4 regions of the Psychrobacillus sp. Z16_25 genome follow, and region 3 is predicted to be linked to each of the others. Evidence: a T-box and tRNA genes for the amino acid it is inferred to sense, from the RefSeq annotation. Region 3 holds a T-box; the other regions hold tRNA genes.
The links. A T-box is a leader RNA that pairs with one kind of tRNA and senses whether it is charged. The one in region 3 lies ahead of argS (arginine--tRNA ligase), so its partner is inferred to be a tRNA-Arg.
Positions count from the first base shown of each region.

Region 1: it has a tRNA-Arg gene. The T-box ahead of argS (arginine--tRNA ligase) is inferred to sense a tRNA for this amino acid. The anticodon was not compared.
Region 2: it has a tRNA-Arg gene. The T-box ahead of argS (arginine--tRNA ligase) is inferred to sense a tRNA for this amino acid. The anticodon was not compared.
Region 4: it has a tRNA-Arg gene. The T-box ahead of argS (arginine--tRNA ligase) is inferred to sense a tRNA for this amino acid. The anticodon was not compared.

Region 1 covers NZ_JBXEOV010000027.1:767-5,276, forward strand. The annotation lists gene AC1VU3_RS16760 (S-layer homology domain-containing protein) at 1-1,737, opposite strand, end outside; tRNA gene AC1VU3_RS16765 (tRNA-Arg) at 2,000-2,071, opposite strand; gene clpP (ATP-dependent Clp endopeptidase proteolytic subunit ClpP) at 2,233-2,826, shown strand; gene AC1VU3_RS16775 (hypothetical protein) at 2,918-3,076, shown strand; gene AC1VU3_RS16780 (HPr family phosphocarrier protein) at 3,223-3,480, opposite strand; gene whiA (DNA-binding protein WhiA) at 3,501-4,442, opposite strand; gene AC1VU3_RS16790 (gluconeogenesis factor YvcK family protein) at 4,470-4,510, opposite strand, start outside.
Region 2 covers NZ_JBXEOV010000009.1:40,313-44,822, forward strand. The annotation lists gene AC1VU3_RS10835 (NCS2 family permease) at 1-1,014, opposite strand, end outside; purine riboswitch at 1,125-1,224, opposite strand; gene AC1VU3_RS10840 (hypothetical protein) at 1,409-1,927, opposite strand; tRNA gene AC1VU3_RS10845 (tRNA-Arg) at 2,145-2,218, opposite strand; gene AC1VU3_RS10850 (metallophosphoesterase family protein) at 2,305-2,799, opposite strand; gene AC1VU3_RS10855 (XTP/dITP diphosphatase) at 2,804-3,400, opposite strand; gene rph (ribonuclease PH) at 3,400-4,155, opposite strand; gene racE (glutamate racemase) at 4,224-4,510, opposite strand, start outside.
Region 3 covers NZ_JBXEOV010000006.1:37,215-41,724, reverse strand. The annotation lists gene AC1VU3_RS08305 (DUF4179 domain-containing protein) at 1-127, shown strand, start outside; partial or broken gene argS (arginine--tRNA ligase) at 189-1,862, opposite strand; T-box leader at 1,906-2,122, opposite strand; gene AC1VU3_RS08295 (GNAT family N-acetyltransferase) at 2,178-3,026, opposite strand; gene aroD (type I 3-dehydroquinate dehydratase) at 3,094-3,840, shown strand; gene AC1VU3_RS08285 (N-acetyltransferase family protein) at 3,837-4,283, opposite strand.
Region 4 covers NZ_JBXEOV010000009.1:17,297-21,806, forward strand. The annotation lists gene AC1VU3_RS10740 (glycoside hydrolase family 2 protein) at 1-1,049, opposite strand, end outside; gene AC1VU3_RS10745 (AraC family transcriptional regulator) at 1,336-2,565, shown strand; tRNA gene AC1VU3_RS10750 (tRNA-Arg) at 3,140-3,213, opposite strand; gene AC1VU3_RS10755 (Ger(x)C family spore germination protein) at 3,296-4,450, opposite strand; gene AC1VU3_RS10760 (spore germination protein) at 4,440-4,510, opposite strand, start outside.

The DNA.
Region 1 (4,510 bases), on a different contig from region 3:
TTCACTCACTAGCTTACCGTTAGCATCTAATAGTTTCGCAGCGTCTCCACTGTTATTCCAGATAGAAGAGCCAGTCCATTTAATGTAGCCTGTACCAGTTTTGGCATTAGGGCCGCTTGTTACGTAAACCGTTTTACCTGCTCCTAACGTGTAATCCGGGAAGGTAAACTTTTGGTTACCCTCTACCGAAACCAGTGTCCACCCTTTCAGGTTCACGCTTTTCGTGCCAGTATTTTTAATTCCAACGATTTCTGCACTTAGATCCTTACTTACAATCTTCACAGCCGTTGAAGTAGAGGGTGTTGTTGTTCCACCCGTGCCGGAACCACTTCCTGTTCCTGTGCCACTTCCCGATCCAGTACCAGTCCAAGCTTTCGCTGAGACGCCATGAGTTGTTCCATTTGTTGTAACCGTAATGTTTCCAGATGCAGCCGTAGAATAAATTTTAGAGCCGACATTCTTTAATCTCGTAACTACATCTGCATGAGGATGCCCATAAGTGTTCTCCTTCCCATAGCTTAGAATCGTAGAGAGAGGTTTCACATTGCTTATAAACTTCGCAGAGCTGCTACTATTAGAACCGTGATGACCAGCCTTAAGAACTGTTGCTTTCACATTATAGTTAGCCATTATGGAAGCTTCTATATTAGTGTCAGCGTCTCCCATTAACAGGAAGGATACACCATTATACGTAACCTTTAATACGATGGAAGCATCATTGGGTTCAGATGCATTTTTATTTGCATGAAGCACCTGGACAGTTATAGAGGAATCCAGGTTAATTTTCTGGCCAGTTGTTGCAATCGTGTACGGGATATTTTTCGTATCCACTAATTGTAATAAATTGTAGTAAGTCTGTGTAGTATGCGCTTTTCCGGAATCAATAAAATTAGAAACCTTGAAGTTATCTAATACAGGGATCAATCCACCTATATGGTCCGCATCTGGATGAGTAGCTACCACATAGTCAAGCTTTGTAATGCCTCTTGAATTTAGAAAGCTGACAACCTTATCGCCACCTGCTTTTGTACCACCATCAATTAGCATGGTTTTATTATTTGGCGTTTGAAGAAGGATAGAATCACCTTGCCCAACATCAATAAAATGAGCATACATATTTGGCATAGGCTTGAAGCTATCATCTAATAGTCGGGCCATAAAGACAGCGAAATGCTGACGAGTAATTTTCCCATTTGGCTTAAAGGTGCCATCTAAATACCCTGTTGTAATATTTTCGCTAGCTAGTGTACTAATAAAGCTTTTAAAGCCATTATCAGTAGTCACATCTGTAAAAGAATAGGAGTTATTAGAAGGAAGATCATATCCTAAAACTAGGATTTTCGCCATTTGTCCTCTTGTTAGAGTCCCTTGCGGATCAAAATACTTCGTTCCGTTTGCAGCAGTTTTCCCTGAAATAAAACCAAGCTGCACTGCTTTCGCTACCTCTTGATATCCTTTCATGCCAGGCTTTATATCCGTAAAACCAGGGTCTGGCGCTGTAAAATCTGTGATTCCCTTTTCACGTAAAATCATTGTGACAGCATGCATTCTTGTTAAATTATTGGTTGGCTTAAACGTTCCATCCGGATAGCCAGTAATAACCTTTTTCGAAACTAAGTAGTTGATCTCATCCTGGTAGTTTGTCACGTCAGTAAAGGACGCAGCAAAAGCCTGTTCTTTTGGGAATAACCCCAGAACAAGCAGGATAGATAAAAGCATCATTACTATTCTTTTCACTTTCTTAAACCACCCTATCTGTATATTCTAGTTGCAGTTAATCATTATACCAGACAAAGCAGAAAACTTTGGACGCATTATTTTACCAAAATAATTAAAAGAAAGGGATAAAAATTGGCAAGGAATGGGTAGTATAGTAGGGTAAGCAAAAACACGCTAACCAAATTTTGGCTAACGTGTTGTTTTTATTAATTTGGAAATAAAATAAAAAACACCTTCAAAGCTAGTAAGCTGGAAAGGTGGCTAATCTGTTTCAAATAAACGCCCTCGGAGGGAATCGAACCCCCATCCCAAGAACCGGAATCTTGTGTCATATCCATTAAACTACGAGGGCAAGCGACTTTACTATTATACAAATGTATAGGAATTAATTCAAGTGAACTTTTTGAAGCGTAATATTTGACCTTCCTTGACCATAATGTGTATGATAAAGTTACAGCTGAGGAATAACTTAGCAAGAAAATCTCAAAACCACCTTTAAGGAGGCAATACAGAATGAATTTAATACCAACAGTTATCGAGCAAACGAATCGTGGAGAACGTGCATATGACATCTACTCTCGATTATTAAAAGACCGTATTATCCTATTAGGAAGCGCAATCGATGACAACGTGGCTAACTCCATTGTTGCTCAGTTATTATTCCTAGAAGCAGAGGATCCAGAAAAAGACATCTCCCTTTATATCAATAGCCCTGGCGGAAGCATTACTGCTGGTATGGCAATTTACGATACGATGCAATTCATCAAGCCTGACGTACAAACAATTTGTATCGGAATGGCCGCTTCCATGGGAGCTTTCCTATTAACTGCTGGTGCTAAAGGAAAACGTTACGCTCTTCCAAACGCAGAGGTAATGATTCACCAACCACTTGGCGGCGCTCAAGGTCAAGCTACAGAAATCGAGATTGCGGCTAAACGTATCTTGTTCTTACGCGATAAATTAAACCAAATCATGTCCGACCGCACTGGTCAACCAATGGAGGTCGTTTCTAGAGACACAGACCGCGACAATTTCATGACTGCAGAGCGTGCAAAAGAATACGGTATCATCGACCAAATTCTAGAGCGCAGCGACTTAAAAAAATAATTTATTCAGATCCAAGGGATGAGATACTCCCTTGGATTTTTTTATTGTGTGGTGCGTTTGTGGATGTCGGGTTTGTGGGGGGTGTGATTTGATGGTGGATTTTTGCGATTATACTCTTGGATCTTGCGATGAAGTGAGCGGGCACGGGGATCTTGTGATTAGCCTGGTGGATCTTGCGATTATAGGAGGAGTCTTTGCGATTGCGAGGTCGGTCTTTGCGTTTAAGCGCTCGGATCTTGCGATGAAGTGAGCGGGCACTGGGATCTTGCGATTAGCCTGGTGGATCTTGCGATTATAGGAGGAGTCTTTGCGATTAAACTCTCGCATCTTGCGATGAAGTGAGCGGTTCTCTTCATTCGATAACAAAAAAGCTGCCCTAGTCTTAGGGCAGCAAGGTTATTCTTCGTTTGAGATGAATTTTGCAAGTGTTGCTACAGCTTCTTGTTCGTCGGAGCCTTCTGCGCTTAGGGTGATGATTGCGCCTTTGCCGATTGCAAGGCTCATGATGCCCATGATGCTTTTCGCGTTCACTTTTTTGTCGTCTTTTTCAAGGTAGACGTCTGCGATGTGACGGTTAGCCTCCTGTACGAATAATGCTGCTTGTCTTGCTTGTAAACCAGATTGTAATTTTACTTCGACTTGTTGCTCTGTCATTATTTTATCAGCCTCTTTCTCTAAATGGTTTCTCCTCTTCGAAGAGCATCTGCAATTTCATCTAGCTTTCTTAAACGATGGTTGATACCAGATTTACTGACACTTCCGGTAGATACCATGTCTCCCAGCTCTTTGAGGGTGACGTCTTGGTATTCCACTCGGAGGCGGGCAATTTCCCTTAATTTCTCAGGTAATTGGTCAAGCCCAATGGTATTTTCGATGAATCGAATATTTTCTACTTGGCGAATAGCGGCACTGATGGTTTTATTCAAATTGGCTGTTTCGCAATTGACCAATCGATTTACACTGTTTCGCATATCTCGAATTATACGAACATCCTCGAATTTTAACAAGGCTTGGTGGGCACCTGCTATGCTTAAAAAGTCAGATATTTTCTCCGCTTCCTTTAAATATGCCACAAAACCCTTTTTACGTTCAATGGTCTTTGCATTTAAATCGAATTTATTCATTAATTCTACTAATGCATCACTGTGTGTTTTATAAAGGGAGTATATTTCCAAGTGGTAGGAGGAAGTTTCCGGGTTATTTACGGAGCCTCCTGCTAGGAAGGCTCCTCTTAGATATGCACGCTTACAACAATTTTTCTTTACTAGTCCAGGGTCAATCGAATATTCAAATTGAAAGCCTTCCTTTAGGATTTTCAAGTCCTCTAGTAAGTGCTTGGCACCTTCACGAATACGACAGATGTATACATTATTTTTCTTTAGACGCATTTTTTTACGAACTAACAGCTCTACGTCATATTTATATATATCTTTGATCAATGTGTATAATCTTCTTGCAATAGCAGCATTCTCTGTTTGTACGTCTAAGCTTAACATTTTATTACTAAAAGATAAGGAACCATTCATCCGTATGAGAGCGGATAGCTCTGATTTTGCACAGCAAGGCTTCGAATCCTCCTGTGTCATTTCTTTCTTTGTCTCAGAAGCAAACGACATGTTCCGTTTCCCCCTTTCTCCTTGGCGTTACACGAGATTCCTGTTAATCGGACTTGTGTGAGCCTGTG
Region 2 (4,510 bases), on a different contig from region 3:
AACAAGCGGAGAAAAGAATAAAGCAACCAGAAAACATGCTGCAACAATAATAGACGTAAAGCCCGTTCTTCCTCCTACCGCAATACCCGCAGAAGATTCAATACTTGTAGCCGGTGTCGATGTACCTAATACAGCGCCAATTGCTGCAGCAGAAGAATCGGCAAGTAATCCCTTTCCGATATTCGGGATAGTATTCCCTTTCATCATTCCTGCTTGACTAGTAAGTGCGATTAATGCACCAGCTGTGTCAAAAAAAGCAACGATTAAAAAAGTGAAAATAACCGTCAGTATTTCAGGGGTAAAAATATCATCTAAATGGGAAAAGACGACACCAAATGTTGGTTCAAGGCTCGGTATATTCCCAACAACGGATGAAGGAACTTCAATCAATCCGAAAAGCATACCTACAACCGTTGTGATAACCATTCCGTAGAAAATGCCACCTTTTACGTCTCGAACTAACAGAACGATTGTAATGACAAGGCCGAGAATTGCAAGTAAGGTCATTGGTGAATTTAAATCCCCGATTGAAACAAATGTATCTGGATTCCCTATAATAATTCCACCGTTTTTTAAGCCAATGAATGTGATGAAGAATCCAATCCCAGAAGCTATCGCATATTTTAAATCGATTGGAATAATATTAATAATCTTCTCTCGGATCTTCAGTAGACTTAATACCATAAAAATAATCCCTGCTACAAACACTCCTGTTAAAGCAACTTGCCATTCTATCCCCATTCCAATGCAAACAGAAAAAGTGAAAAATGAATTCAATCCCATACTAGGCGCAATGGCAATTGGAAAGTTAGCAAGCAATCCCATCATTAGCGTTCCGATGATTGCCGTAAGGGCAGTTGCAGTGAATACTGCCCCACTATCCATCCCAGATTGGCTAAGAATAATTGGATTTACGACTAATATATAAGCGATAGATAGGAAGGTCGTTACTCCTGCGATTGTTTCCTGCTTATAGGACGTATTCCGTTCTGTAAATTTAAAAAAGTTTCTCATGATGTAGTCTCCTATATGCTAGATTTAAAGATGGTCCAATCTCCCTTGATATAAAAAAAGCTTTGACCACTATTTGGCCAAAGCTTATCTACGAAATGGAATAAAGATTAAATACATTTCCCATTCCTTGTAGACAGCTATTTATGGTAGCTAGTAGAAACTTTCAAGCCATATTCTTGAAATTATACAAGGTGTATCTATTCAGTTTAAAAATTATAGTAGAATAATAACAAGGTTAGCATAATAGGTCAATAGAATATTGAAATGTTCTTAAATTCTAATAATACTAAATGTTGAGAAACTACTCAATATAAGGAAAAATTTATCATCCTATCCCTCTTGTTTAAGGGAACACTAGGGTAAGGTTTAACTCTTTATCGATTCATACATCATACTATCGGTTTTCTATTTGTACTGTTAATTCTTCAAATGTTTCTATAAGAGATTCTGTCTCCCAACCAAATTCATTTGCATTTTTGATATCTATTCCAACTTCACTTAATAATTGGCCTAATTGTTCAAAATCGTTAATGTCCTGCTCGGATATATTACTATAACTATCAAATGTGTCCATTGGATAAGGTCGATATTCACTCAAAACACCCCATAACTGCCTAAGAATTTCCAAATCTTTATCTGAAAGTGTATTCGAAGTGGCAGCAATATTCATACTAAGAGAAATACCTTCTATAGTATTAATTACTTCATCAGTAACCAAACTTGGATTTGCCCAATCATTATCACTTTGGTGTGTAATTTTATTGTTCAATGTAAATAAATTATCGGCGACATCCAATACAAGGACACGTTCTGTAACATAATTCATTTGATTAAATCCCCAAGCTACTATTGAAATCAATAAGACATTTAAAATTATGGAAGCTCTAATTAATATTCGAATTTTTTTACTCATTTTATCCTCCTGCCTTTTTAAATAGAAAGTTAGGTTACTTTTTAAACTGATTATACCTAATTTTACCATTTAGCAAGGTCGATCATATACTTAATTTCCAAATAAATGTAACAGTAGATTTATGACATTATTTTTTTAATAAAGAAAAGCGCTCCAAACCCTTGACATAGAAGGATTTGAAGCGCTTTTCAGTTAGTGAAATTTTTCTAAATAATTACGTCCCGGGAGGGATTCGAACCCCCGACCGACGGCTTAGAAGGCCGTTGCTCTATCCTGCTGAGCTACCGAGACATTTTTCTTTCCTATCAAATCTGATGGGAAAGACAAAATTTATTATATAATGATAACTATTGAATGTCAATCGTATTTTGAGAAATTTAGAAAATACCTTTTTCTATTTCCTTATTTTCCTCATCGTAAAATGTAACGACCCAGTTGGAGTCAGTCTTTTCAAGCAAGGCATAGCTCTTTTCCTTGCGACCACGAGGATTTGTTAAGCTGCCTGGGTTCACAAAGAGTATTCCGTCCTGCAGTTCTGCTCCCAATAGATGCGAATGACCAAAGCATACAACCGTAGCCTCAACCTCTTTCGCCCGATAAAAAAGAGGCATTAGCGTACTTTTTACGTTATGCTTATGACCATGAACTACTAAAAATCTCTCCTGATTTAGCTCCAGAATTCTTTCCTCTGGATAATGTTCATCAAAATCACAGTTACCTCGTACAATCTGAATTTCTTTATTGTCAAAATAAGCAGCTTCTAGCTCGCTATCACCACAATGAATGATTAGGTCAACATCCTGATTGTTGGCTATCACATGCTCCATTCTACGCTTGTCGCCATGTGTGTCGCTAATAACGAGTATTTTCATCCAATCACCCCAATAATTCTGTTAGTCTGGAGGATAACTGTTTAAGTGCATTTCCACGGTGAGATATAGCACCTTTTTCCTCAGGAGATAGCTCGGCCATCATTTTCCCTTCACTAGGTACAAAGAAAATTGGATCATAGCCGAACCCGTTTGTCCCTCTTCGCTCAGTTGCGATAATGCCTTCACATGTTCCTCGGACTGTAAATGGCTCGATGGATGGAGAGGCAACTGCAATTGCGCAAACAAAGCGAGCTGTTCTTTCGCTCTCAGGAACACCCTGAAGCTCTTCTAACACTTTTTGCATGTTTGCCTCATCACTCTTCTCTTCTCCTGCATATCGGGCAGAATAAACGCCTGGGCGGCCATCTAATGCGTCAATCTCAAGACCACTGTCATCCGCGATGACGATTGCCTGTAAATACTCTGCTAGAGCTCTCGCTTTTAATAATGCATTTTCTTCAAATGTTGTACCTGTTTCTTCCACATCCATATGCTCTGCTACGTCATGTAGCGTTAATACTTGATAACCATGTGGATGAAATAATGCTTCAAAATCCTTGGCTTTTCCTTTATTTTTTGTTGCGATAATAATTTGTTTCATTATGCATTCTCTCCCTCACCGATTTTATTCGCAAGGTCACCTAACGCAGCCTTTTGTATTTCAATTAATTGTTGGATGCCGTATTCACCATACTCCAACAGCTCATGTAGATCCTTCCTTGAGAAAGTCGCTTCCTCTCCTGTACCTTGAAGCTCCACGAACTCTCCATTGCCCGTTTGTATGATATTCATATCAACTGCAGCAGCTGAGTCCTCTTGATAGTTTAAATCAAGGACAACACCAATCTCTTCGACTACGCCAACGCTTGTCGCCGCTAGGAATTGTCGAACTGGGAATGTCGGAAGCTCTTTTTCTACGTATAGCTTATGTAAAGCAATCGTAAGGGCTACAAATGCGCCGGTGATACTGGCAGTTCTTGTCCCTCCATCTGCTTGAATGACATCACAGTCAATCCAGATAGTCTTTTCTCCGATTAATTCCAGGTCAACGACTGAACGCAGTGCTCGTCCGATTAGACGCTGAATTTCCATTGTGCGACCTGTGACCTTGCCTTTACTTGATTCACGCTGCGTACGAGCTTCTGTAGCCCTTGGGAGCATAGAGTACTCTGCAGTGATCCAGCCTTTTCCCTGTCCTCTTAAAAATGGTGGTACTCTGTCCTCGATTGTCGCATTACAGATGACCTTTGTATTTCCCACGGAAATGAGAACAGATCCCTCTGGGTGCATTAAATAATTGGTATCGATTTTTACTTCTCTTAGTTGCTTTGGTTGTCGTCCATCAATTCTGCTCATCATATTCTCCTTTAATGTTTTGGACAAAAGAAGACCCCGCTATCTGAAATCTTCTAACAGGGTCCTTTTTAAAATGAAATTGTTCTTACGTCAGCGTTTGGTATTGCTAACCATTTTTCTGCAATTGTTTTAAATATCGGTACAGAGCCAGTTGTATAGAATATAGGCGTCTTCATCCCTTTTTCAGGATGGTGCAACTGATGATAATCTAAGTACTCCTTCACATCATGCGCAGTTTCCTCCGCAGAGGATAGTACATGTATAGTATCACCAACCGCCTCTTCAATATGCTTTTGCAGTAGCGGATAATGTGTACAGCCCAAGATGACCGTATCGAATTGCTCCGTTTTTAAGG
Region 3 (4,510 bases):
GCTAGAAAAGCTACATCCCTCTGCTAGTGAGTTAACAATGAAACTTTTCGTTGTATTGAGCAATAAATCAACAGGGGAAACATACAAAGAATTTGAAATGGATACAGTTGATGTTAAATTAAAATAATCACATACTAGATATTAGAACAGCAAGGATTCTTCCATGCTGTTCTTTCTTCTTAAAGACCTTACATTTCCACTGGTGCCTCCATTCCTAATAACCGTAAGCATTCCTTCAGTACTACAGCAACAGCATGGCATAGCGTCAACTTTGCATTTTTAAATCCATCCTCCACTAACACCTTCGTGTTTGCGTAAAATTTATTAAAATGACGAGCTAGCCCTAACGCATACTTTGCAATTTGCGAGGGATCTGCATGGTCAAAAGCCTTCCCTACGACCGTTTGAAACTCCTGAAGTGCCTTTACTGTTTCCCATGCCTCCTCCTCTAAGCCATTTACAGATGGCTGAGAAATATCAAAGCTCCCCTTTTTAAGCAACGAACAAATACGAGCATGTGTATATTGTAAATAAGGTCCTGTTTCCCCTTCAAAGCTCAGCATCTGCTCCAGAGAAAACTCCACGTCATTCATTCGGTCATTTTTTAAGTCATGGAATATAACTGCTCCCACACCTACTGCTTTTGCCACTTCATGCTTATTTAAAAGGCTAGGGTTCTTCGCTTCTATATTTTGCTTGGCTGCTTGGATAGCTTCTTCTAACACATCCTTGAGAAAAATAATCTTCCCTTTACGTGTAGATAGCTTTTTACCATCCTTTAAAATTAATCCAAAGGGAACGTGCTTCATTTCCTTTGCCCAATCATATCCCATCTTCTCTAGAACGGAGAAAAGCTGTTTAAAATGTAGACTTTGTTCATTTCCCACCACATAGAACGCCTTGCTGAAAGCATACTCCTGCTGACGATAAAGTGCTGCTGCCAAGTCACGTGTTGCGTAAAGAGTGGAGCCGTCTGTCTTAGTCACTAGACACGGCGGCATGTTCTTTAGCTCTACCACCATCGCTCCTTCAGACTCAACTAGTAAACCCTTCTGCTGAAGCTCATCTACTACTACTCCCATTTTATCGTTATAAAATGCCTCGCCATTCAATGAATCAAAGGAGATACCAAGTAAATCGTATATTTGTTGGAATTCGTGCAAGGAAACCTCTCGAAACCATTTCCATAGGGAAAGTGCCTCCTCATCCCCCTCCTCTAGTCGCTTAAAGGCAGCTCTTGCCTCTTCAAGTAATGTGTCATCCTGCTCTGCTGCTTCATGAAAATGAACATAAATTTTTAACAGCTCTTGAATCGGGGATGCTTCTATTTTTTCTTTGTTTCCCCATCGCTTGTACGCGACTATTAACTTTCCAAACTGTGTTCCCCAATCACCCAAATGATTAATACGGACAACCTCATATCCATTCTTTTCCGCTATATTCGCGAGGGCATTTCCTATGACCGTAGAACGTAAATGCCCCATATGAAAAGGCTTTGCAATATTAGGGGAAGAGAGATCAATGACGATTGTTTCTTCTCTCTTCGAATATTGACCGTACGATTCCTGCATATCTATAATTTTCTCTAACACGTTAGCAGCTACAGACTATTGATTTAAAAAGATATTCACATATGCCCCTACTACCTCTACCTTTTTAACACTTGCATTGCTTATGTTACCAGCTAGCTCCTCCGCAATGATTTGTGGGGATTTTCTAAATTTCTTTGCTAGTGTAAAGCACGGAAAAGAGATATCACCCATATCTGCGTACTTCGGCTTTTCTAACAATTTCTCAATCTCCTCTAACTCTAACTGGTGAGAAAGTGCCTTTTTGATTTCCTCTGCTATTTCTGTAAACATACAATGACCCCTCCATTTATAAATAAAAAAGCCCTCGTCTCTATGAAGAGACGAGAGCATAAATTCCCGTGGTACCACTCTAGTTGCCACTAACTGTGACCTCTTTCTGTTGTTAACGAGGTGCCTTCCCCGATCTTTTCTACTCACGTTCAAAAAGCTTCTCCAAAGTGCGTTTCCCCTTCTACTCCAGCATCAGGCTTACACCATCCCTGACTCGCTTTCCTTTTGTAGTAGGCTACTCTCTTTTTCATCGAATTTTTGTTATTTTCATTATATTAATAATTGCACTAAATTTTGTCAATAGAGAAAGTCCTCTTATTTATTAAATTGTAAGTGGATGGAGTCAGTTAGCTTATAGTATCCAATCTCCTGATATATTTTATTCGACGTCGGATTCAACATATCTGTATAAAGTACACAGAAGCGAAAATTCTTGAGCAGCTCTTTACTGACAGCAGCCACTAGTGTTCTTGCATAACCCTTTCTGCGCTCCTCCCTTGGTGTATAAACAAGGGATACGGTCACCCCGTTTGTCGTGGGCCTTGCCTTTTTCATCATGGATACTACTTTCCCTTTATCTTCCCAAAGGAATGCCTCCTGTTGATCAAGCATGAGCTTTACACGCTTTGCTATCTCAACTGATTCTGTTTTCTCTAATCCGGTATCTCCCTCGAATTCTGCATACCATTTTTCTATGAGTGGAGCGTCCGTATGGGTAGCGTATCTCCATGAGCCTGGACTATGCTCTAGCGTTTTATCAATCATATCTAAACGGTAAAGTCCTTGGTCCATTAACAACGTTGTTCCTTCTCCTGTTTTTTCCTTCCACTTTTCTGCAAAGCGCGTTGCCCATTCCTTCACACTAATAATAGACTCGATATGTATATTTTCTTTGAGTAACTCTTTGATACTCAACTCGATGCATTCATCTAGCTTGTTCTCTAAAGTGAAAATGATATTTAACGGATGAGGAGGTGTCATTTGAAATAAAGCTAGTAGCTCTCCGTCCTCTTCAATAGTTGCCATGTATGGATTTTGATAAAAGCCCTCTTTTATTCTTTCTAATACCCCGAAAAACAAACTGAACTTATCTTCGTTTTCTAACAAAAATGGTGTTACCACTTGTGCAAATTCCTCTGCCCTTTCATAACGTTTAAATTCCACCCTTACATCCCCTTTTGATTTTTATATGATAATATAACATATAACTAGTTCGATGGGAGTGTTTTTTATGAAAATTATTTCTATTAAAAATATAAAGATAGGGGAAGGCTTACCTAAAATCATTATTCCTCTTGTGGGAGAAAACATCGAACAACTAATAAAGGAAATATCTGAAGTAAAAAAAGCCAATCCTGACATCGTGGAATGGCGGGCTGATATGCTAGAAGGAATAGAGGATATCGAGGAAATGAAAAAAGCCCTTTCCTTTATTACCAAAGAGCTTTCGTCTATCCCATTACTATTTACCTTTCGGACTCACCGCGAAGGGGGAAATAAAATAATCGAGGATAGTTATTATGAGGAATTACTGAATGAAGCAATAAAAAGTAACTATGTTGACCTCCTAGATGTCGAGCTATTTTCCTCCTGCGTTAGTAGGATTGTAGAAGCAGCTCAAAAGAAAGGGATCCCAATAGTTATGTCTAACCATGATTTTGAAGGAACTCCTTCTAAAGAAGTAATAATAGAGCGTCTTCTTAAAATGCAAGAGCTTGGAGCGAGTATTCCCAAAATAGCAGTAATGCCACAGAGCCCATTAGACGTACTAGCGTTATTAGAAGCAACCTATATCATGTCTGCGAAGCACGCAGACCGACCAATTATCACCATGTCCATGAGCAAGGATGGAATTATTAGTCGCCTTGCAGGAGAAGTGTTTGGTTCAGCTGCTACCTTCGGGGCGGGCTTACAAATATCAGCACCAGGTCAAATTCCGGCTGGAGAGTTAAGAGAGATACTTCACCTACTCCATTAAAGCTCTCTTGTTAAACGAATCATATCCAAGCAAGGGATACCATTCTCTATTATTTCTTCCTCGTAGTGAAGAGCAAAGAAATCCTTACGAATCTCTGAAATACGAAAGCCACATTTTTGATAAAGAGCGAGCTGGCCTATACTTGAGTTACCAGTCCCTATCTCCATCCTTTGGTATCCTTGTTTTCTAGCTCGTTCAATGGCGTCTAACAACATTACTTTTCCTTTCCCTTTCCCTTGGTGTGCTCCATGGACAGCAATGTTGATAATTTCTACAGCCTGATCGTTTAATGGCAGCAGTACATAGACACCAATTATTTGATCATCTTCTTCCAATATGTAGCACAGTCCTTTTTGAAGATAAGCCTTTACCAGCCTTTCAGATGGATCTGCTAATAGTAATAATTCCATAGGATAATTGTCCTCTATTTTCACTATGTCCATGCTATCTCTCCTTTTTAAATCTTAGCAAAACGTGGGAGGTACAAATCAAATGAGAAGCAGTTATGATTCTATATTACGATTAGAATCATAACTGCTTTCTTATTTTTAGGTCTCAGGTTCTCAACACTTTCCGCACATTGGACGCTTTGCTAGTAACGATTATTAATGGCTGCTTTCGGCGGGCCAACAGGAGGTTGGTCAGGAAAACGTTGTAACACACTTCCCCA
Region 4 (4,510 bases), on a different contig from region 3:
ACAACCATTCCTTCACGGTCACATAGATCGTAGAAATATTGATCATGTTGATAATGAGCCAATCGAATGGATGTAGCTCCAACTTCTTTAATCAAAGCCATATCTTCATCATGTTCTTTATGTGTGATTGCCCAACCCATGTCTTTACGATCTTGGTGTCTTGAAACACCATTTAGACGTAACGGTTTACCATTCAAGAAGAATCCTTTTTCTGAATCAACTTCGAAATATCTTACTCCGAAAGGTATAATTAGCTCGTCCACCACATCATTGAAGCTTGTTAATGTAATATGTGCTTTATACATATAGGCATTTTTTAGTCCATCCCATAATATAGGATTTTCAATTGTAGCTGGCATGTGAACTTCTTGGTTTTCTCCAGCAGATAAAACTACCTCTTTTGCTGCGTATGCAACCTTATTGCCTTCAGAATCTAATAAGTCTATCCACACACGTACTTTCTTCTCTTCTTCCAAATCATTCACTAATTTAGATTTAATCGTAAGAGATGCTTTTTCTTCGTTCACTTCATCTTGTACAATATAAACACCTTGAGAGCCGTAATCCATTAAATCAAAATGAACTGGATTAGCAATTACAAGGTTCACATCTCGGTAAATTCCTCCAAAGAATGTGAAGTCAGCCATTTGCGGATAAACATCCTCTACAACTGTGTTATCCACTTTTACTGCAAGCGTATTAGGCTTGCCAAATTCAATGACATCCGTAATATCAAAACGGAATGTAGAATAACCGCCACGGTGTTGACCCATGTGTTGTCCATTTACATAGACGTCCGTCACACTATTACTTCCGTTGAATTCAATAAATACCTTATTTCCAGAGGCCAAAGTGTCTACCAAAAATTCTTTACGGTACCAGCAAGCACCTTTGTAAAAATCAAACCCATTTGCTCCGTCTATTGCATTCCATGTGTGTGGAACGCTTACATTTTCCCAATCTTGATCGTTAAATGTTTTAGCTGAAGCACTTTCTACATCTTGTTTGCTAAACTTCCAAGCAGTGTTCAAATTAAAAATTTTTCTCATTCTTTTTACTCCTTGTATAGTATTAAGACTTGAGGTAGCGCTAAAAACTCATAGAACAAGTATCGAAAGTAAGATTTAATCAGTATGTAAACTGATGAAGGTAGCGCTTACATTCCATTAAAAATAAATTTCAACTTGTAAAATGTGCGTTTAACAGTTTATATTGTATTACTCAAGCATTTATTTTTTATCGTATTATCTTGCATCTTTTAGCACATATTATGCGTATTTTGTACAGATTGGGACATAATAATTAGGAAGTAAACATGGAAGAGGTGATAAAAGGATGGACCAATCCTTTAAATATGAAGATTTCTTTCGAATATGCAATATAATCTTTTCGTTGACAAAACTTGATGTGAAACTAATCGATCAAGAGGAAAATATACTATTTCAATTAGATAGACTTACTATGCCCGCGAGCTTACAAAAAAACGATGTAAAATATTTCAAGATTACCGAAACGCTTGAGAAGCACCCCCCCACGGCTTATTACTATCACACAAACACTTATGGACTTGATTATATAAGTGTGGGGATATGGAGAAATAATTTATTGTATGGAGGGATTATTGTAGGACCCTTTGTGGCTACAGTTCCTAACGACTACTATGTTAGCAGTGTAATATCTTATAATAATTTACCGGTAAGCGAACATAACTCATTAAAGGAGTTTTATAAATCACTCCCAATTGTGAGTAGTGGTACTGCTAGCAGTATTGGTGCAACCCTTGTGAATTTAGTTAATCATACATACCTTCCTTCTCAGCTAATTACCTCTAGTTCCTTACATCCAGTGAAAAATAAGGGAAAACTAAAAGAAGATATTGTAAAAAGCGTTGATATTATCGAACTGCGTTATAAAAATGAAAAAATATTAATGGAAGCTATATCTAGAGGCAATAAAGAGGAGTTAAGGAAACTAATAAACGAACTAAGTTATACGCAATTAGATAAACGATTACCAGAAAGCCCTCTCAGAGGCTTTAAAAATTTATTAGTTGTGATGAATACCTTATGTAGAATTGCAGCTCAGAACGGTGGAGTACATCCAATTTATATACACAATATTTCTGAGAAATTTGCTATTTTAATTGAAAGAGCGAATAATTTACCATATCTGAAGGATCTAAAGAAGAAGATGGTGATAGAATATTGTGATCTTGTAAGTGAACATTCAACCAGAAAATACAGTGCTATTGTCCAGAAAGCTGTTAATTACATCAAATTACACCTCGAAAGCCCTCTTACTCTACAGGGAATTGCAGAAACCATTCACGTGAACGACTCCCACCTTTCACGAAAGTTTAAAGAAGATACCGGAATGAGCTTGATTGATTTCATTAATCAACATCGAATTGAAGCCGCAAAGGTTTATTTACAAACTAACTCTACCAGTATCACAGAAATTGCTTTTATAGTCGGGTTCAACGATGTAAATTATTTCAGTAGAGTATTTAAGAAAATAACTGGTATGACCCCTTCCCAATATAGGCGTAATCATCCTTTTGATTAGGTATGGGAAAAACTATAGACATAAATGAAAATTCATATAAAAAAAGCGAGGAAGTGAATAATCGACTTCCTCGCTTTTAGCAACTTTTCAAAACTCAAGGCTTTCTTGTAAAATAAAATAAGATGATGAAGAACAAAACGAGTGAAAAGCAATTATAATTCTTAGTTATTGATAAGAATTGTAATAGCTTTCCGCTTAGGTTCTCCGCTGCATCGAACGCTTGGAGTGGAGGCCAACAGGATGTTGGTCAGGAAAACGTTGTCACACGATGTAACGTTCTTAATTTTCCCTCCACAAGGCAAGCCAGCACCCAACGCTTGCGCGTACGTCTGTACTGTCTTGCTCACCACCCTGCACCTGCTGGAGTCGCGGACGCTGCTACGAACCAGTTATTGTTTACTACTAAAGCTAAAAATTTGATTGATAAATTTTAACTAGCTTAGAATCTATGACAAAAACCAATAGTTTTTTCCAAAACTCAAAAAAGATACTCCCACACAATCCTACCATTGTGGGAGTACCTCTTATCATCCCCAAACCACTACTTACAAAAGTTTGGGTATTTTTCCTATGACGTCCCGGGAGGGATTCGAACCCCCGACCGACGGCTTAGAAGGCCGTTGCTCTATCCTGCTGAGCTACCGAGACAATTGTTTTTCGTTTCTTTAAAGAAATGAAAGACAATATATATTATCTGGCACTTTTTAATAAAAGTCAATATCGTTTTTTATTATTTTTCAATTGTAGCTTTAAATTTCTTTCTACCACTGTAAACTTTATTGATTTCTATCGTAAGAGAGCGAATGGAGTCCTCTGTCAGTTCTACCTTTCCATCCTTTTGATATTTCCTCCACATATCAAGCTCATGTCGATAGACATATTCTGATAGTCGATAAATATCTATATCATGCTTTAGGCTTTCTTTATATGTCTCTTTAATTTCGTACTTTAATTGTTCTTTTACATTCTTTTTCACTTCATCGGCAGAAATCTTGCCTTCAAAACTGCCTAGTAGAACATTCATATTTAGTTTTATATCAAAATATACTTGTCCTTGTTCCTCAAATGGTTTTACTTTAATTTTAAGGTTATCCACCATTGCAGCGATATAGTCTCCCTCTTCTTCTCTTTTATGCGTCACCTCTCCACGTATGGTTTCTTTTGTCATCCATTGAAGACCGCGAACTTTGTCATCCTTAATAATACCTTTTAGTTCCTTTGAGCTAATGGTTGCAACACCGGCTACTTCTGGTAGCTGGTCTTCGCCTTTCTCTGTCTTCCAATCCTTCATGGTGATATAGGGGATGTTCACTTCATGAGAGGGCTCATTTAAATTAATGATTAATTTGCGTAAATTCATAGGCTCGATAAATGATTCTTGTTTGTAAGAGCTCATAGGATCAACAAGCCGTAATCTAGTCATTGCATTATTAAACAAAGGATTTAAAAGCAAAATATCTTCCACAGGATCTGATGTTGCATAAATCCATGCCTGATATCTTGTATCTCTATTACGAATAAATGAATTAATGACATTATCTGCCCTTCCTTCCTTTAACGCCTCCTCCGAAAACACCATATAGGTCATATGCCCCCAGAATATTTTTAAATCTATTGAATGGTATACATCAAAAATTGCCTCTTCTATTGTATCCCCCGTCCCCTTCGTTACCTCTACCTGTAAAGCATCCTGTTGGGGAGATTCGGTCTTTGCAATATTTACAAAATCTAGTATTTGAGTATACAGTTCGTATTTTCCATCTTTATAATCTACTCCAATTCCATAAATATAGCGCATTCTATTTGGTTCATTAGCATCCCAGCAGCTAGACAACAACGGAAGAAAAGCTAACAGTATACAAAGCTTTATTATTCTAGTTTGCATTGTCATCTTCTCCCCTGTTCTTATCTTGTGTATCTAAGTTGCTTGGTCTCTTCATATAAT